2 regions of the Cellulomonas gilvus ATCC 13127 genome follow, and region 2 is predicted to be linked to the other one. Evidence: predicted binding sites of a transcription regulator. Region 2 holds the regulator's gene; the other holds the start of a gene.

What was found. Region 2 encodes HrcA, which represses chaperone genes, less so after heat shock. Its sites were predicted from a motif close to TTNGCACTCGNNNNNNNCGAGTGCNAA; they were not measured.
Region 1: a site for HrcA is predicted at 1,999-2,025, ahead of groL (chaperonin GroEL). Genes of this name have one in related genera too.

What each region holds. Positions count from the first base shown of each region.
Region 1 is NC_015671.1:462,972-470,430, reverse strand. It holds gene CELGI_RS02160 (SIMPL domain-containing protein) at 1-97, opposite strand, end outside; gene groL (chaperonin GroEL) at 221-1,846, opposite strand; gene CELGI_RS02150 (glycoside hydrolase family 15) at 2,051-3,466, shown strand; gene CELGI_RS02145 (LytR C-terminal domain-containing protein) at 3,494-4,096, opposite strand; gene CELGI_RS02140 (DUF3263 domain-containing protein) at 4,190-4,492, opposite strand; gene CELGI_RS02135 (uracil-DNA glycosylase) at 4,611-5,285, shown strand; gene CELGI_RS02130 (SGNH/GDSL hydrolase family protein) at 5,343-6,170, shown strand; gene CELGI_RS02125 (hypothetical protein) at 6,175-6,741, opposite strand; gene CELGI_RS02120 (hypothetical protein) at 6,738-7,280, opposite strand; gene CELGI_RS02115 (signal peptidase I) at 7,316-7,459, opposite strand, start outside.
Region 2 is NC_015671.1:1,358,728-1,366,186, forward strand. It holds gene CELGI_RS06240 (DUF4870 domain-containing protein) at 1-55, opposite strand, end outside; gene CELGI_RS06245 (hypothetical protein) at 213-995, shown strand; gene CELGI_RS06250 (DUF3097 domain-containing protein) at 1,052-1,903, opposite strand; gene hrcA (heat-inducible transcriptional repressor HrcA) at 2,088-3,110, shown strand; gene dnaJ (molecular chaperone DnaJ) at 3,181-4,308, shown strand; gene CELGI_RS06265 (16S rRNA (uracil(1498)-N(3))-methyltransferase) at 4,305-5,063, shown strand; gene ppdK (pyruvate, phosphate dikinase) at 5,141-7,459, opposite strand, start outside.

The sequences.
Region 1 (7,459 bases), 900 kb from region 2:
CGGGTCCCTCGAACCCGACCGCGAGCGTGACGGTGCCGCGCTCCGCGGGGTGGTGGTGCGTGAATCGGCCTTCGACGGTGACGACGGTCTCCTGCACACGCCGAGGCTAGCTGTACTGACGCGCCGCGCACGACGAACGGGCCGGTCGCCCGAAGGTGACCGGCCCGTCCTGGGTCGTGCTGCCGGGTGCGTCAGCGCCCGGCGGGTGGAGCGGGGTGACTCAGAAGCCGCCGCCGAAGTCCTCGCCACCGCCGGCGGGGGCCGCGGGGGCCTTCTCCGGCTTGTCGGCCACGACGGCCTCGGTGGTGAGGAACAGCGCCGCGATCGACGACGCGTTCTGCAGCGCCGAGCGCGTGACCTTGACCGGGTCGTTGACGCCCGCGGCCAGCAGGTCCTCGTACGTGTTGGTCGCGGCGTTGAGGCCGTGGCCGGTGGGGAGGTTGCGCACCTTCTCAGCCACGACGCCGCCCTCGAGACCGGCGTTGATCGCGATCTGCTTGAGCGGGGCCTCGATCGCGAGCTTCACGATCTGCGCACCGGTCGCCTCGTCGCCCTCGAGCGAGAGGTTCTCGAACGCCGTCTTGCCGGCCTGGATGAGCGCGACGCCACCACCGGCGACGATGCCCTCCTCGACGGCCGCCTTGGCGTTGCGCACGGCGTCCTCGATGCGGTGCTTGCGCTCCTTGAGCTCGACCTCGGTCGCCGCACCCGCCTTGATGACGGCCACGCCGCCCGCGAGCTTGGCGAGGCGCTCCTGGAGCTTCTCGCGGTCGTAGTCCGAGTCGGAGTTGTCGATCTCGGCGCGGATCTGGGCCACGCGGCCGGCGATCTGCGCGGCGTCGCCCGTGCCCTCGACGATCGTGGTCTCGTCCTTGGTCACGACGATCTTGCGCGCCGTGCCGAGGACCTCGAGGCCCACGGTGTCGAGCTTGAGGCCGACGGTCTCCGAGACGACCTGACCACCCGTGAGGATGGCCATGTCCTGCAGCATCGCCTTGCGGCGGTCGCCGAAGCCGGGGGCCTTGACGGCGACCGACTTGAACAGGCCACGGATCTTGTTGACGACGAGCGTGGCCAGGGCCTCGCCCTCGACGTCCTCGGCGATGATGAACAGCGGCTTGCCGGCCTGGATGACCTTCTCCAGCAGCGGCAGCAGGTCCTTGACGTTCGAGATCTTCGACTCGACGAGCAGGACGTACGCGTCCTCGAGGACCGCCTCCTGGCGCTCCGGGTCGGTCACGAAGTACGCCGACAGGAAGCCCTTGTCGAAGCGCATGCCCTCGGTGAGCTCGAGCTCGAGGCCGAGCGCGTTGGACTCCTCGACGGTGATGACGCCTTCCTTGCCCACCTTGTCGAGGGCCTCGGCGATGAGCTCGCCGATCGCGGTGTCACCGGCGGAGATGGCGGCCGTGGCGGCGATCTCCTCCTTGGTCTCGACCTCCTTGGCCTGGGCCAGGAGCTGCTCCGTCACGGCGTCGACGGCCTTCTCGATGCCGCGCTTGAGCGCGATCGGGTTGGCGCCGGCTGCGACGTTGCGCAGGCCCTCGCGCACGAGCGCCTGGGCGAGGACCGTGGCCGTCGTGGTGCCGTCACCGGCGACGTCGTCGGTCTTCTTGGCGACCTCCTTGACGAGCTCCGCGCCGATCTTCTCGAACGGGTCCTCGAGGTCGATCTCCTTGGCGATGGAGACGCCGTCGTTGGTGATCGTCGGCGCGCCCCACTTCTTGTCGAGCACGACGTTGCGGCCCTTGGGGCCGAGCGTGACCTTGACGGTGTCGGCGAGGACGTTCAGACCCCGCTCGATGCCGCGACGGGCCTCCTCGTTGAAGGCAATGATCTTGGCCATGTGGCGAGCGATCCTTCGTTCGGTTCGGGTCGGCCGGGGGTGCCCGCGACGGACGACGACGAGCCGCGCGGTCAGGTTCCCGCGAGCCCGCCGTCTCACCTGACGGCCGGGTGGTTCTGTCACTCTCCACCGGAGAGTGCTAAGTCCAATGGTTAGCACTCGACCCCCCGGAGTGCAAGGCGCGTGCGCGGTAGGGTGCCGCTCGTGCCTGGTGACGACGCCCGCACCACCCGCCGCGTGCGCCGGGTGCGACTGCGCGCGCTGCTGGTCGGCGGCGGCACCGCCTGGGCGGTGCTGGCGGTCGCGCTGCCGCCCGCCGCGCTCGAGGCGCCGGCCGTCGCGCAGGAGGCGCCCCGCTCGTCGTTCGCGGTGGTCGAGCTGTACCAGGACGGCGTGGGCCTGGCCCCCGACGGCTCGGTCGCGCAGGTCCCGGCGGGCACGGCCGGCGCGTACCTCGAGGGCACGCGGGTGCTCGACCCGCGCGTCGCGCACCTGAGCGCGGTGCTCGACGGCGGGCAGGCGGCGCCCGGGCTGACCGCCGCACGCACCCTGGCCGACGAGCAGCGCGCGTGGCTCGCGGTCGGCACGGTCCCCGGTGCGGGTGGCCCGCACGAGGACATGGCGCGCACGGCGCTGCTCGACCTGCGCACGCTGCTGCTGCCCGACGGCGCGCTGGTCGCCGGGTGGTCGCCGCGGTGGCGCTACGTGTGGCCACGGGACGCCGCGTTCGGTGCCGTGGCGCTCGCCCGCACGGGCCACCTGACCGACGCGCTCGAGATCCTGGACTTCCTGGGCCGCGTGCAGGACGCCGACGGCGGATTCGAGGCGCGCTACCTGCCCGACGGCTCGGGCCCGCCGGACGACCGCCGCGCGCAGACCGACGGCCAGGGCTGGGCGATGTGGGCCGCGGGCCAGGTGCTCGCGCAGGTGCCGGCGGGTCCGGTGCGCACGTCGGTCGCACTGCGCCTGACCCCGCTGGTGGCGCGCGCGGTGGAGGCCACGCTCGCGCAGCTCGGCCCGGACGGCCTGCCGCCGGCGTCGCCCGACTACTGGGAGAAGGACGAGCACGCGCTCACGCTGGGCACGGTCGCGCCGCTGGTCGGGGGCCTCGAGCAGGCGGGGGTGGTGCTGACGGCGGCAGGGGACGTGACGCGCGCGACCACGGCCGCCGCCGCGGCGGCCGACCTGCGCCGCGTGACCGTCGCCCGGTTCGGGCCGGACTACGCGCGGTACGCGGCGGACCAGCCCGGCGGCGCCGGGCTGGACGCGGCCGCGGCGTTCGTCGGCGCACCGTTCTGGGCCCAGCCCGCCCCCGGGGCGCCCGAGGCGCGCGTCACGGCCGCCGCGCAGATGCGGCGCCCGGTGGGCCTGGCGCCCGCGGGCCAGTGGCGTGACGACGGCATCACGTGGACGCCGCAGACGTCGCTGTTCGCGTGGGTCGCGGCCGAGAACGGCGACGACGAGGCGGCCCGGGCCTGGCTGGACGCGATCGACGCGCACCGCACCGGCTCGGGGTCGATCCCCGAGAAGATCCTGGCCGACGGGCGGCCGGCGGCCGTGGCGCCGCTCGCGTGGAGCGCCGCCAACGTGCTTCTGGCGCTCGACGCGCTCGACCGTTGACGCCCGCCCCGCGGCGCGCGCGTCAGGTCAGGACGGGAGCGCCTGCGTGAGCACGACGCTGATGCCGTCGGCCGCCTGCGCGGCGTCGAGCACCACGGTCGTGAGCCCGAGCGACGACGCGACCAGGTCCGCGGTCGCCTTGTCCGCATCGGTCGCGTAGAACACGGTCGAGGTCGCCGGCGCGGTCCCGCCGAAGTTGTCGGCCGTGACGTTGGTGAAGCCCGCGGCCTCGACCTTCCCGGCCGCGGTGGCCGCCAGCCCCTGGATGCCGGCGGCGTTGTAGACGACGACGGGAGCGCTCAGGTTCGCCTCGGGCGCGTCCTCGGTCTCGGTGGGCTCCGCCGACGCCTCGTCGGACTCGCTGTCCGTGGGCTTGCCCGTGGTGCTCTTCGTGGGGGCCGCCGACGTCGTCGTGTCCTCGTTCGCCCCGGGTGCCGCGGGCGCGTCGTTCCCCCGCGAGACGTACGTGACGGCGCCGTAGGCCACGGCCACGGCGATCACGGGGATGACGAGGAACGGCCACCATCGGCTCCACGCCGAACGCGGCGCGCGGTGCACGCCGCGGGGGGACGTGGGGTCCGGGGGCGCGTCGAACTCGTCGTCCGGGTAGGGGTAGTCGGCCTTGCTCACGGCAGGAAGGCTATCTGCCCGGGCTGGCTGGTCCCGCCACGAGGGCGGTTTGGGGCGTGTCCCGGCGCGGCGTCACCCGTGCGGGAGGGTGGATCAGCCCTCGGCGCCCAGCCGGCGTGCGGTGCGCGCACGCTGCCGCGACGAGCGCATCCGGCGCAGCCGCTTGACCAGCATCGGGTCGTGCGCGAGGGCCGCGGGGTCGTCGATCAGCGCGTTCAGGACCTGGTAGTACCGCGTGGCCGACAGGTCGAACAGCTCGCGGATCGCCTGCTCCTTGGCACCCGCGTACTTCCACCACTGGCGCTCGAACGCGAGGATCGCGGCGTCCCGCTCGCTCAGCCCATCGGCCGGCGAGGGCGACGACGGCTGCTCGGTCAGCAGGGCGGCGGACTCCATGGCGGCCATGCTAGGCCCCGAACCACACCGGTGTCATTCGCCCGCCCGGGCGTCGCGCGCCACACGCGCGCCGCTCCCGCGCACACCCGGCGACGGCCCGCGCAGTAGGGTCCGGCGCGTGGACGGAGCACTGCGCGACCTGGTCGCACCGGACTGGGCGGACGCGCTCGCACCCGTGCAGGACCAGCTGCGGGCCGCGGGCCGCTTCCTGCGCGACGAGGTCGCGGCGGGACGCGCGTACCTGCCCGCACCCGACGCGATCCTGCGGGCGTTCGCGCGGCCGATGGCCGAGGTCCGCGTGCTCGTCGTCGGCCAGGACCCCTACCCCACGCCCGGCCACCCGATGGGCCTGTCGTTCTCGGTGCAGCCCGACGTCCGGCCCGTGCCGCGCTCGCTCGCCAACATCTTCGACGAGCTGGTCGCGGACGTGGGTGTCCCGCGCCCGAGCAGCGGGGACCTGACCCCGTGGGCGGACCAGGGCGTGATGCTGCTCAACCGCGTGCTGACCGTGCGCCCGGGGGCACCGGCGTCGCACCGCGGCAAGGGCTGGGAGGCCGTGACCGCACAGGCCATCGCCGCGCTGGTGGGGCGCGGTGGGCCGCTGGTGGCGATCCTGTGGGGCCGCGACGCGCAGGCGCTGCGCCCCGCGCTCGGCACCGTGCCGTCGGTCGAGTCGGCCCACCCGAGCCCGTTGTCGGCACGGCGCGGCTTCTTCGGGTCGCGGCCGTTCTCGCGCGTGAACGCGCTGCTGGAGGCCCAGGGCGGCGACCCGGTGGACTGGCGCCTGCCCTGACGGGCCACGCGCGCGGGGCCCGAACCGGTGCCCCGCGTCGGCGCGCGGAGGCACAATGTGGCGGTGCAGCCGACCACCCCGCCCTGGACCCGCTACGTCGCGATCGGCGACTCGTTCACGGAGGGTCTGTGGGACGCGCCCGACGGGGACGGCGGTCCGGACCGGCCCGACGCGCCGCTGCGCGGCTGGGCGGACCTGCTGGCCGCGCACCTGTCCACGCGCCGGCAGGCGGCCGGTGAGCCCGCGCTCGAGTACGCCAACCTAGCGGTCCGCGGACGGCTCCTGCGCCCGATCCTCACCGACCAGGTGCCCGCGGCCATGGGCCTGCAGCCGGACCTGGTGAGCCTGGTGGGCGGCGGCAACGACATCCTGCGGCCGGCCGCCGACGTCGACCGGCTCGCGCGGGACCTCGAGGCCGCGGTCGTGCGGCTGCGTCGCGCCGGCATCGACGTGCTGCTCGGCACGGGCGTGGACGCCGCCGGGAGCCCGCTGGTCAAGGCCACCCGCTCGCGAGTCGGCGTGTACAACGCCCACATCTGGTCGATCGCCCGGCGGCACGGCGCGCACGTCGTCGACCTGTGGGGCATGCGCTCGCTGCTCGACTGGCGCATGTGGCACGAGGACCGCATCCACCTCACCACCGAGGGCCACGCCCGCGTGGCGCAGGCCGCGCTCGTCGGACTGGGCCTGACGCCCGACGACGAGCGCTGGGACGACCCGCTGGCGCCGCAGCCGCCCGCACCGCGCCTGGACCGGCTGCGGGGCGACGCGCAGTGGGTCCGCACGCACGTCTACCCGTGGGCCACCCGCCGCCTGCGCGGACGCTCGTCGGGCGACACGCGGACCGCCAAGCGCCCGCACCCCGAGCCGGTCACCGCCGACTGACGGCTCAGGAGCAGGCCAGCCCGGTCATGCCCGCGCGGTTCTCGTAGAGGCGCAGGTAGACGTCCGCGCCACCCGCGGCCCAGCCGGGGGCGTACAGCTTGGCGGTGGGCAGGTTGCTGCACGCCCACCCGGGGACCACGCCGGCGAGCGTGCCCCCGCCGTAGCCGGACGTCGACCACACCCACGTGGCCGGGATGTCCGTGGCCGCGGCGAAGTTCGCGGTCACCTCGATGAGCTCGTTGCCGCCCGTCGAGGCCGTGGGCGCAAAGACCGTCACGTACAGGTGGTCGGTGCGCTGGCCCACGGGCTTGCCGTCGCCGTTGCTCGCCCATCGGATGCCCGTCACGGTGCACGGCTTCCCGGCGACGACGGCCTTGGACGTCGCGTTGACCACGCGGCACGTCCCGAAGTCGGACCACGTCCCCGTGGTGACGGCCGCGGTGCCGAAGCCCGCGTTCGTCCAGGCCGCGCTCGTCGGCCTGGCCGCACCACCCAGCAGCGCGGCGGCCGTCAGCAGCACCGCCACCAGGACGACCACCCACGCGGCGGGGCGCCGGACCAGCGCGGTCACGACGCGGTCCCCAGGACGCCGACCGTGAGCGTCACGGCCTTGTTCGCGCACACCGCGGCCGGCGCGGTGGCGGGCATCGTCAGCGTGACCACCGCGGTGGTCCGGCTCGCGGCGGCACCCGCGGGGTCGCCGGCGAGCGGCGCGGCGGGCAGGGCCGAGTAGCCGACCGTGACGCAGGACGCCGCGACCAGGCTCGTCGGGTTCGTCGTCGCCCACGAGAGCGCGAGCGGACCCGTGCCCGCGTTCCACAGGTGCAGCGTGCGCTGCACCGACGTGCCCGGGGTCAGGCCCGTGACTCCCGTGAGCGTCACGGCCGCGGTCGCGGTGTCGGCGGCGACGTACGTGGACGTCGCGCCGCCCGTCGCGCTCACGCGCAGGTCCACCGACGCGGCGGACGCAGTCGCGCCGTACACCGCGGGGTCGGTCCACGCCGCGGACGTGCTCACCGCGCCCAGCCCGAGCAGCGCGCCGAGCGCGAGGAGGGCACGCACGGCGACGGACGCGCGTGCGCGCGCGCTCGTGCCCGTGGTCCTCGGCATGGTGCCTCCGGCGTTCGGGAGCGGTCAGGGTGCGGTCAGTGCGCGGTGGCGACGGGCTCGTCGTGCGGGGCCGTGCCGGCCTCGTCGGCGGGCGTCGTGGTGCGCGCAGCGGTGGCGCGGGGCGCGGCGGGGAGCAGCGACAGCGCCAGCAGGCAGAGCAGCGCGAAGCCCAGCGGGAG
Region 2 (7,459 bases):
CGGGGGGCGGGGGCGCGCTCCAGCCCTTGTCGTCGGGCGGGGGAGTCGTGCTCATGGCTCTCTCCTCGTGTGCGTGCCGGCCGGGTGCCGGTCTCTGCACGCAGGCTACTGGGTCAGGCGTCCACAGGTCCTGCACGAGTTCTTGACACCGGCCGTCCGCTTCGGTTCGCTTTGCCCGGGTCGGAGATCCGTCCCATGACTGAAGGAGACCCATGAGCGACACCACGCCTCCCGGCGGTGCCACCCCGCCGCCCCCGCCCGGCTACGGTCCCGCCTCGTACGGCAGCGCACCGGGTCAGGGCGTCGACGTGGTCGAGGCCTTCAAGTGGGGCTGGAAGAAGTTCACCGAGAACGTCAGCCCGATCCTGCTGGCGATCCTCGGGTACGTGGTCGCGATCGCCGTCGTGGTCGTGATCTGGTACGTGATCCTGGCGGCGGTCTTCCTCAAGACGAGCGACGACATCGTCATCCACGACGACGGCACGGTGAGCATGGGCTCGGGGCCGAACTTCCTCGCGGTGCTGTTCGTCGGCGCGCTCACGACGCTCGTCGCTGTGCTGCTGGTCTCGATCATGCAGGCCGGCTTCGTGCAGGGTGCGCTGCGGCTCGCGCGCGGTGAGGCGCTCACGCCGGACGCGTTCTTCAAGTTCAAGAACCTGCCCGGCGTCGTGCTGACGTCGCTGCTGGTCGCGATCCTCACCGCGGTGGGGTGCGCGCTGTTCTACCTGCCCGGAATCGCCGCGGCACTGTTCCTGCAGTTCACGCTGTACTACGCGATCGACCGCGGGCTGGGACCGGTGGATGCCGTCAAGGCGTCGTTCGAGCTGGTCAAGAACAACCTCGCGACCGCGGGACTGACGTTCCTCGGCCTGATCGTGGCCAACGCGGTGGGCTCGCTCGCGTGCGGCATCGGTGCGCTCGTCGCGCTCCCGGTGGGCCTGCTCGCGCAGGCGTACGTCTACCGCCGCCTGACCCACGAGCCGGTCGCGGCCTGACCCACGCGCCGACGTCACGCAGGGCCCCGCACCGCTCGGTGCGGGGCCCTGCGTGCTCAGGCGGTGACGAAGTCGATCAGCTCCTCGACCCGGCCGAGCAGAGCCGGCTCGAGATCGGCGTAGGAGCGCACCGAGCCCAGGATCTTCTTCCAGGCGCGCGCGACGTCGGCCTGGTCGTCGGCGGGCCAGCCCAGCTCGCGCAGGATCCCGTGCTTCCACTCGGTGCCCCGCTCGATCGTGGGCCAGGCGGTCAGCCCCACGCGCTGCGGGCGTACCGCCTGCCAGACGTCGACGTAGGGGTGACCCAGCACCAGGACGGTGCCTGCGGGTGCCGTGCGCATCGCCTCCTGCGCGATCCGGGACTCCTTGGTGCCGGGCAGCAGGTGGTCCACCAGCACGCCCACGCGGCGGCCCGGCTCCGGCGCGAAGTCCCGCACGGCGTCGAGCAGGTGGTCGACGCCGTCGAGCAGCTCGACGACGACGCCCTCGAGACGCAGGTCGTCGCCCCAGACCTTCTCGACGAGCTCGGCGTCGTGCCGGCCCTCGACCCAGATGCGGCTGCCGCGGGCCACGCGCGCGGCCGCGCCGTGCACGGCACGCGAGCCCGACGCGGTGCGCTCGGGTGCGCGGGGCGCGGTCGTCGTGACGGGCGCGGTGAGCAGCACGGGCTCGCCGTCCACCCAGAACCCGGGACCCAGCGGGAACGTGCGCGTCCGGCCACGTCTGTCCTCGAGCACGACCACGTGCTGCCCGCCGGACTTCTCGACGCGCACGACGGCGCCCACCCACCCGGTGGTGACCTCCTCGACGACGAGACCGCGCTCGGCCGCCTGCGGGCGCGAGACCCGCGGCGCCCGGTGGTGCTCGGCCCGGCCCCCGCCCAGCACGTCCGACCCGTACCGATCCATCCGCCCGTCTCCGATCCGTCCGCCGTCTCCTGCGGTCCGCCACCCTAGGTGGCGGCAACCGACGCCTCGCGCGACACGCCTGCGGGGCCGGCCCGATGGCGACCGGCGAGCCTGCGCGCGGTCGTCGTACGATTGGCACTCGGCAGGGGTGAGTGCTACCCAGCGAGGCATGAGGAGGCAGCGGATGAGCGACGACCGTCGGCTCGACGTGCTCCGCGCGATCGTCGAGGACTACGTCCAGACGAGCGAGCCCGTGGGTTCGCGCGCGCTGGTCGAGCGGCACCACCTGGGCGTCTCGCCCGCGACGATCCGCAACGACATGGCGGCGCTCGAGGAGGGCGGCTACATCGCCCAGCCCCACACGTCCGCGGGCCGCGTGCCCACGGACAAGGGCTACCGCATGTTCGTCGACCGCCTGGCGACCGTGAAGCCGCTCTCGGCGCCCGAGAAGCGCGCGATCGGGCAGTTCCTCGAGGACGCGGTGGACCTGGACGACGTCGTGGCGCGCGCGGTGCGCCTGCTCGCGCAGCTGACGCACCAGGTCGCCGTGGTGCAGTACCCGTCGCTGCGCCGCTCGGCGCTGCGGCACATCGAGCTCGTCCCCGTGGGCGCGCGGCACCTGCTGGTGGTGCTCATCACGGACACCGGCCGCGTCGAGCAGCGGACGATCGAGGCGGACGCCGAGGTCGACGAGGAGGTCGTCACGCGGCTGCGCACCACGCTCAACGCGCACGTCGCGGGCCGCCGCCTGGCCGAGCTGCGCACGGTCGTCGAGGACCTCGCGGACACGCTCGCGGTGGACGACGGCCCGCTGCTGCGGCAGGTCGTGGCCGTCGTGGCCGAGACGCTCGCGCAGGAGAGCGAGGAGCGCGTCGTGCTCGCCGGCACGGCCAACCTGGCCCGTGGGGGCAACCAGGACTTCGCGCGCAGCATCGGCCCGGTGCTCGAGGCGCTCGAGGAGCAGGTGGTGCTGCTGCGCCTGCTGAGCGACATGGCCGAGGACGCCGCGACCGTCACGGTCCGCATCGGCCGCGAGACCCGGCACGACGGCCTGGTCGAGACGAGCTTCGTGACCAGCGGGTACGGCGACGAGGGCGGCGCGATCGCCCGCGTCGGCGCGATCGGCCCGCTCCGCATGGACTACCCGGGCACGATGGCGTCGGTGCGCGCCGTCGCCCGGTACCTCACCCGCATCCTTGCGGGCTGACCACCCGATCCCGCACCACGCGGGGGTCACGGCCGCGTGACCCCGACGAGCCCGCCAGGAAAGCGAGCGCATGACCGACTACTACGAGGTGCTGGGCGTCCCGCGTGACGCCACGACCGAGCAGATCAAGAAGGCGTACCGCAAGCTCGCGCGCGAGCACCACCCCGACGTCGCGGGCGCCGACCCGAAGGCCGAGGAGCGGTTCAAGGACGTCTCGCGTGCGTACGAGGTCCTCGGCAACCCGGACAAGCGGCGCCAGTACGACCTGGGCTCCGACCCGTCCTCGCCCGGCGGCGGCATGGGCGGCGGGTTCGGGTTCCAGGACATCTTCGAGACGTTCTTCGGCGCGGCCACGGGTGCGTCCGCGCAGCGCGGACCGATCCCGCGCGCGCGCCGCGGCCAGGACGCGCTGGTGCGCCTCGACCTGGACCTGGCGGACGTGACGTTCGGCACGCACCGCGAGATCCAGGTCGACACCGCGGTGGTGTGCCCCACCTGCACGGGCACGTGCTGCGCGCCGGGCACGTCCCCGCGCACGTGCGAGGTGTGCCACGGGCTCGGCATGGTCCAGCGCGTCGCGCGCTCGTTCCTGGGCCAGGTCATGACGAACCAGCCGTGCGCGGCGTGCCACGGGTTCGGCACCACGATCCCCGAGCCGTGCACCGAGTGCGCGGGCGAGGGCCGCGTGCGCTCGCGCCGCACGCTCGCGGTGGACGTGCCCGCGGGCGTCGACACCGGCACGCGCATCCGGCTCACGGGCCAGGGCGAGGTCGGCCCGGCCGGTGGCCCGGCGGGCGACGTGTACCTCGAGGTGCGCGAGCGCCGGCACGAGGTGTTCACACGCGACGGCGACGACCTGCGCGCGACGCTGTCGGTGCCCATGACCGCGGCCGCGCTCGGGACGGTGCTCACGCTCGAGACGCTCGACGGCCCGCAGGAGATCGACCTGCGCCCGGGCACGCAGCCCGAGCAGGTCGTCACGCTGCGCGGGCTCGGGGTCGGGCACCTGCACGTGGGCGGACGCGGCGACCTGCACGTGCACGTCGACGTCGAGGTGCCCACGGACCTGGACGACGAGCAGGCCGAGCTGCTGCGGCGCCTCGCGGCGCTGCGCGGCGAGGAGCGTCCCGACGCGCGGCTGGCCGCGCACCACCAGGGCGTGTTCGGCAAGCTGCGCGACAAGCTCGCGGGTCGATGACCGCGCCCGTGTTCGTCGTCGAGCCGGGGCGGCTCGACGACGTCGCGGCGGGGGACACGTTCCTGCTCGACGGCGCCGAGGGCCGGCACGCGGGTGTCGTGCAGCGCCGAGGTCCGGGTGAGCGCGTGGACGTGGTCGACGGCCGGGGCGTGCGCCTGGTCGGCGTGGTGGCCGACGTGCACGCGCAGGGTGTGCTGCTGCGCGCCGAGCACGTGCTGCGCGAACCGGAGCCCGAGGTCCGGCTGGTCCTAGTGCAGGCGCTCGCCAAGGGCGACCGCGACGAGCTCGCGATCGAGGCCGCGACCGAGGTGGGCGTGGACGGCGTGGTGCCGTGGCAGGCGGAGCGCTCGGTCGTGGTGTGGCGCGGCGAGCGTGCCGCCCGGTCGCGGCAGCGCTGGCTCGGCACGGTGCGCACGGCTGCCAAGCAGGCGCGCCGCGCGTGGGTCCCCGACGTCGAGACGGCGCTCGACTCGCGCGCGCTCGCGGCGCGGACCGCCGACGTGGTGGCCGGCGGGGGAGCGGTCCTCGTGCTGCACGAGGAGGCGACGACGCCGCTCGCCGACGCCCCGTTGCCCGCCGCGGGCGACGTGCTCGTCGTCGTCGGCCCGGAGGGTGGCATCGGCGACGACGAGCTCGCCCGTCTGACGCAGGCGGGCGCGCACCCGGTGCGGCTCGGCCCGCACGTGCTGCGCACGTCCACCGCGGGACCCGTGGCGCTCGCGCTCCTGGCGACCCGCCTGTCCCGCTGGTCCTGACACCGCACCCTGCGCCGGATGTGACCGCGGCGCCGGTCCGTGAGCACGACCTCCCGGACCGGCGCCGCTCGGGCACCTCAGCGGGTGTCCGCCAGCGAGCTCACCGCCGCGCGGCCGGCCTCGAGGCGGGCCACCGGCACGCGGAACGGGGAGCAGGAGACGTAGTCGAGCCCGGCCTGGTGGAAGAACCGGATCGACTCCGGGTCGCCGCCGTGCTCGCCGCACACGCCCAGGTGCAGGTCGGGCCGGGCTGCGCGGCCCTCCTCGACCGCGATCTTGACCAGGCGGCCCACACCGCGCACGTCGACGGTCTCGAACGGCGACACCGCGAGCACGCCGTTGGCGGTGTACTGCGCGAAGAACGCGCCCTCGACGTCGTCGCGTGAGAAGCCCCACGTGGTCTGCGTGAGGTCGTTCGTGCCGAACGAGAAGAACTGCGCCTCGCCGGCCAGGCGGTCCGCGGTGAGCGCCGCACGCGGCAGCTCGATCATGCAGCCCACCGGGAGGTCGAGCTGCTGCCCGGTCTCCTGGCTCACCTCGGCCATGATGCGCAGCGCCTCCTCGCGGACCAGGCGCAGCTCCTGCACCGAGCCGACCAGCGGCACCATGATCTCGGGCCGCGGCGACGCGCCCTGCGCGAGCAGGCGAGCGGTCGCCTCGCACACCGCCCGGATCTGCAACGCGAAGAGCCCGGGGATCACCAGGCCCAGCCGCACGCCGCGCAGGCCCAGCATCGGGTTGGCCTCGTGCATGCGGCGGACCGCACCCAGCAGCGTGACGTCGTGCGGGTCCTCCTCACCGCGCGCGGCGGCGAGCGCGACCTTGACCGACAGCTCGGTCAGGTCCGGGAGGAACTCGTGCAGCGGCGGGTCGAGCAGCCGGATGGTGGTGGGCAGGCCGTCCATCTCGTGCAGCAGGCCCACGAAGTCCTCGCGCTGCACCGGCAGGAGCGCGTCGAGCGCGGCCTGCCGCTCGCCGTCGTCCGCGGCCAGCACCACGCGCTCGACCAGCACGCGGCGCTCCCCGAGGAACATGTGCTCGGTGCGGCACAGTCCGATGCCCTGCGCGCCGAGCCGGCGGGCGCGCGCCGCGTCCTGCGGCGTGTCGGCGTTGGCCCGGACGCGCAGCCGGCGCACGTCGTCCGCGTGCGTGAGCAGGCGGTCGACCGCGACGACGAGCTCGCGCGTCTCGTCGTCGTCGGCCTGGGCGAGCGCGGCCTCCAGGCCCTCGTCGAGGTAGCAGCTGACCGGCGACGGCTTGACGGGGACGGCGCCCAGGAACACCTGACCCGTGGTGCCGTCGATCGCGATGACCTCGCCCTCGTGCACCGTGCGGCCCGCGGCGTGCATGCGGCGTGCCACGGGGTCCACCTCGATCGACTCGGCGCCGACCACGCACGTGCGGCCCATGCCACGCGCGACGACCGCGGCGTGCGACGTCTTGCCGCCGCGCGCCGTCAGCACGCCCTGCGCGGCGATCATGCCGCCCAGGTCGTCGGGGTTGGTCTCGCGGCGGACCAGGATCACGTCCTTGCCCTCGGCGGCCCAGGCCTGCGCGGTCGTCGAGTCGAACACCGCCATGCCCACGGCCGCGCCCGGTGACGCGGCCATGCCGCGCGCGAGCAGGTCGCGGTCCGCGTCCGCGTCGAACTGCGGGAACAGCAGCTGCGAGAGCTGCGCGCCCGTGACGCGGTCGAGCGCCTCGTCGAGCGTGATGAGGTGCTCGTCGACCAGCTGGACGGCCACGCGGAACGCCGCCGGTGCGGTGCGCTTGCCCACGCGGGTCTGCAGCATCCAGAGCCGGCCGCGCTCGACCGTGAACTCGATGTCGCACAGGTCGCGGTAGTGCGTCTCGAGGCGGCGCATCGCACGCCGGAGCTCGCCGTACGCCTCGGGGTCCAGACGTTCGAGCTCGGTCAGGCCCGAGGTGTTCCGGATGCCCGCGACCACGTCCTCGCCCTGCGCGTTGGCCAGGTAGTCGCCGTAGACGCCCGAGCGGCCGGTCGCGGGGTCGCGTGTGAACGCGACGCCCGTGCCCGAGGTGGGGCCCAGGTTGCCGAACACCATCGCGCACACGTTGACCGCGGTGCCCAGGTCGTCGGCGATGCGCTCCTTGCGCCGGTACAGCCGCGCACGTTCGGTGTTCCAGGAGTCGAACACCGCCGAGATCGCCAGGTCGAGCTGCTCGCGCGGCGACTGCGGGAAGTCCCGGCCGGTCTGCTCGTGCACGATCGCCTTGTACGCGCCCACGAGGTCGCGCAGGTCGTCGGTGCCGAGCTCGACGTCGGTCGCCACGCCGCGGGCGGCCTTGGCCTTGTCGAGCGCGTCGGAGAACTCCTCGCCCGCGATGCCGAGCACCGTCCGGCCGAACATCTGGATGAGGCGGCGGTAGGAGTC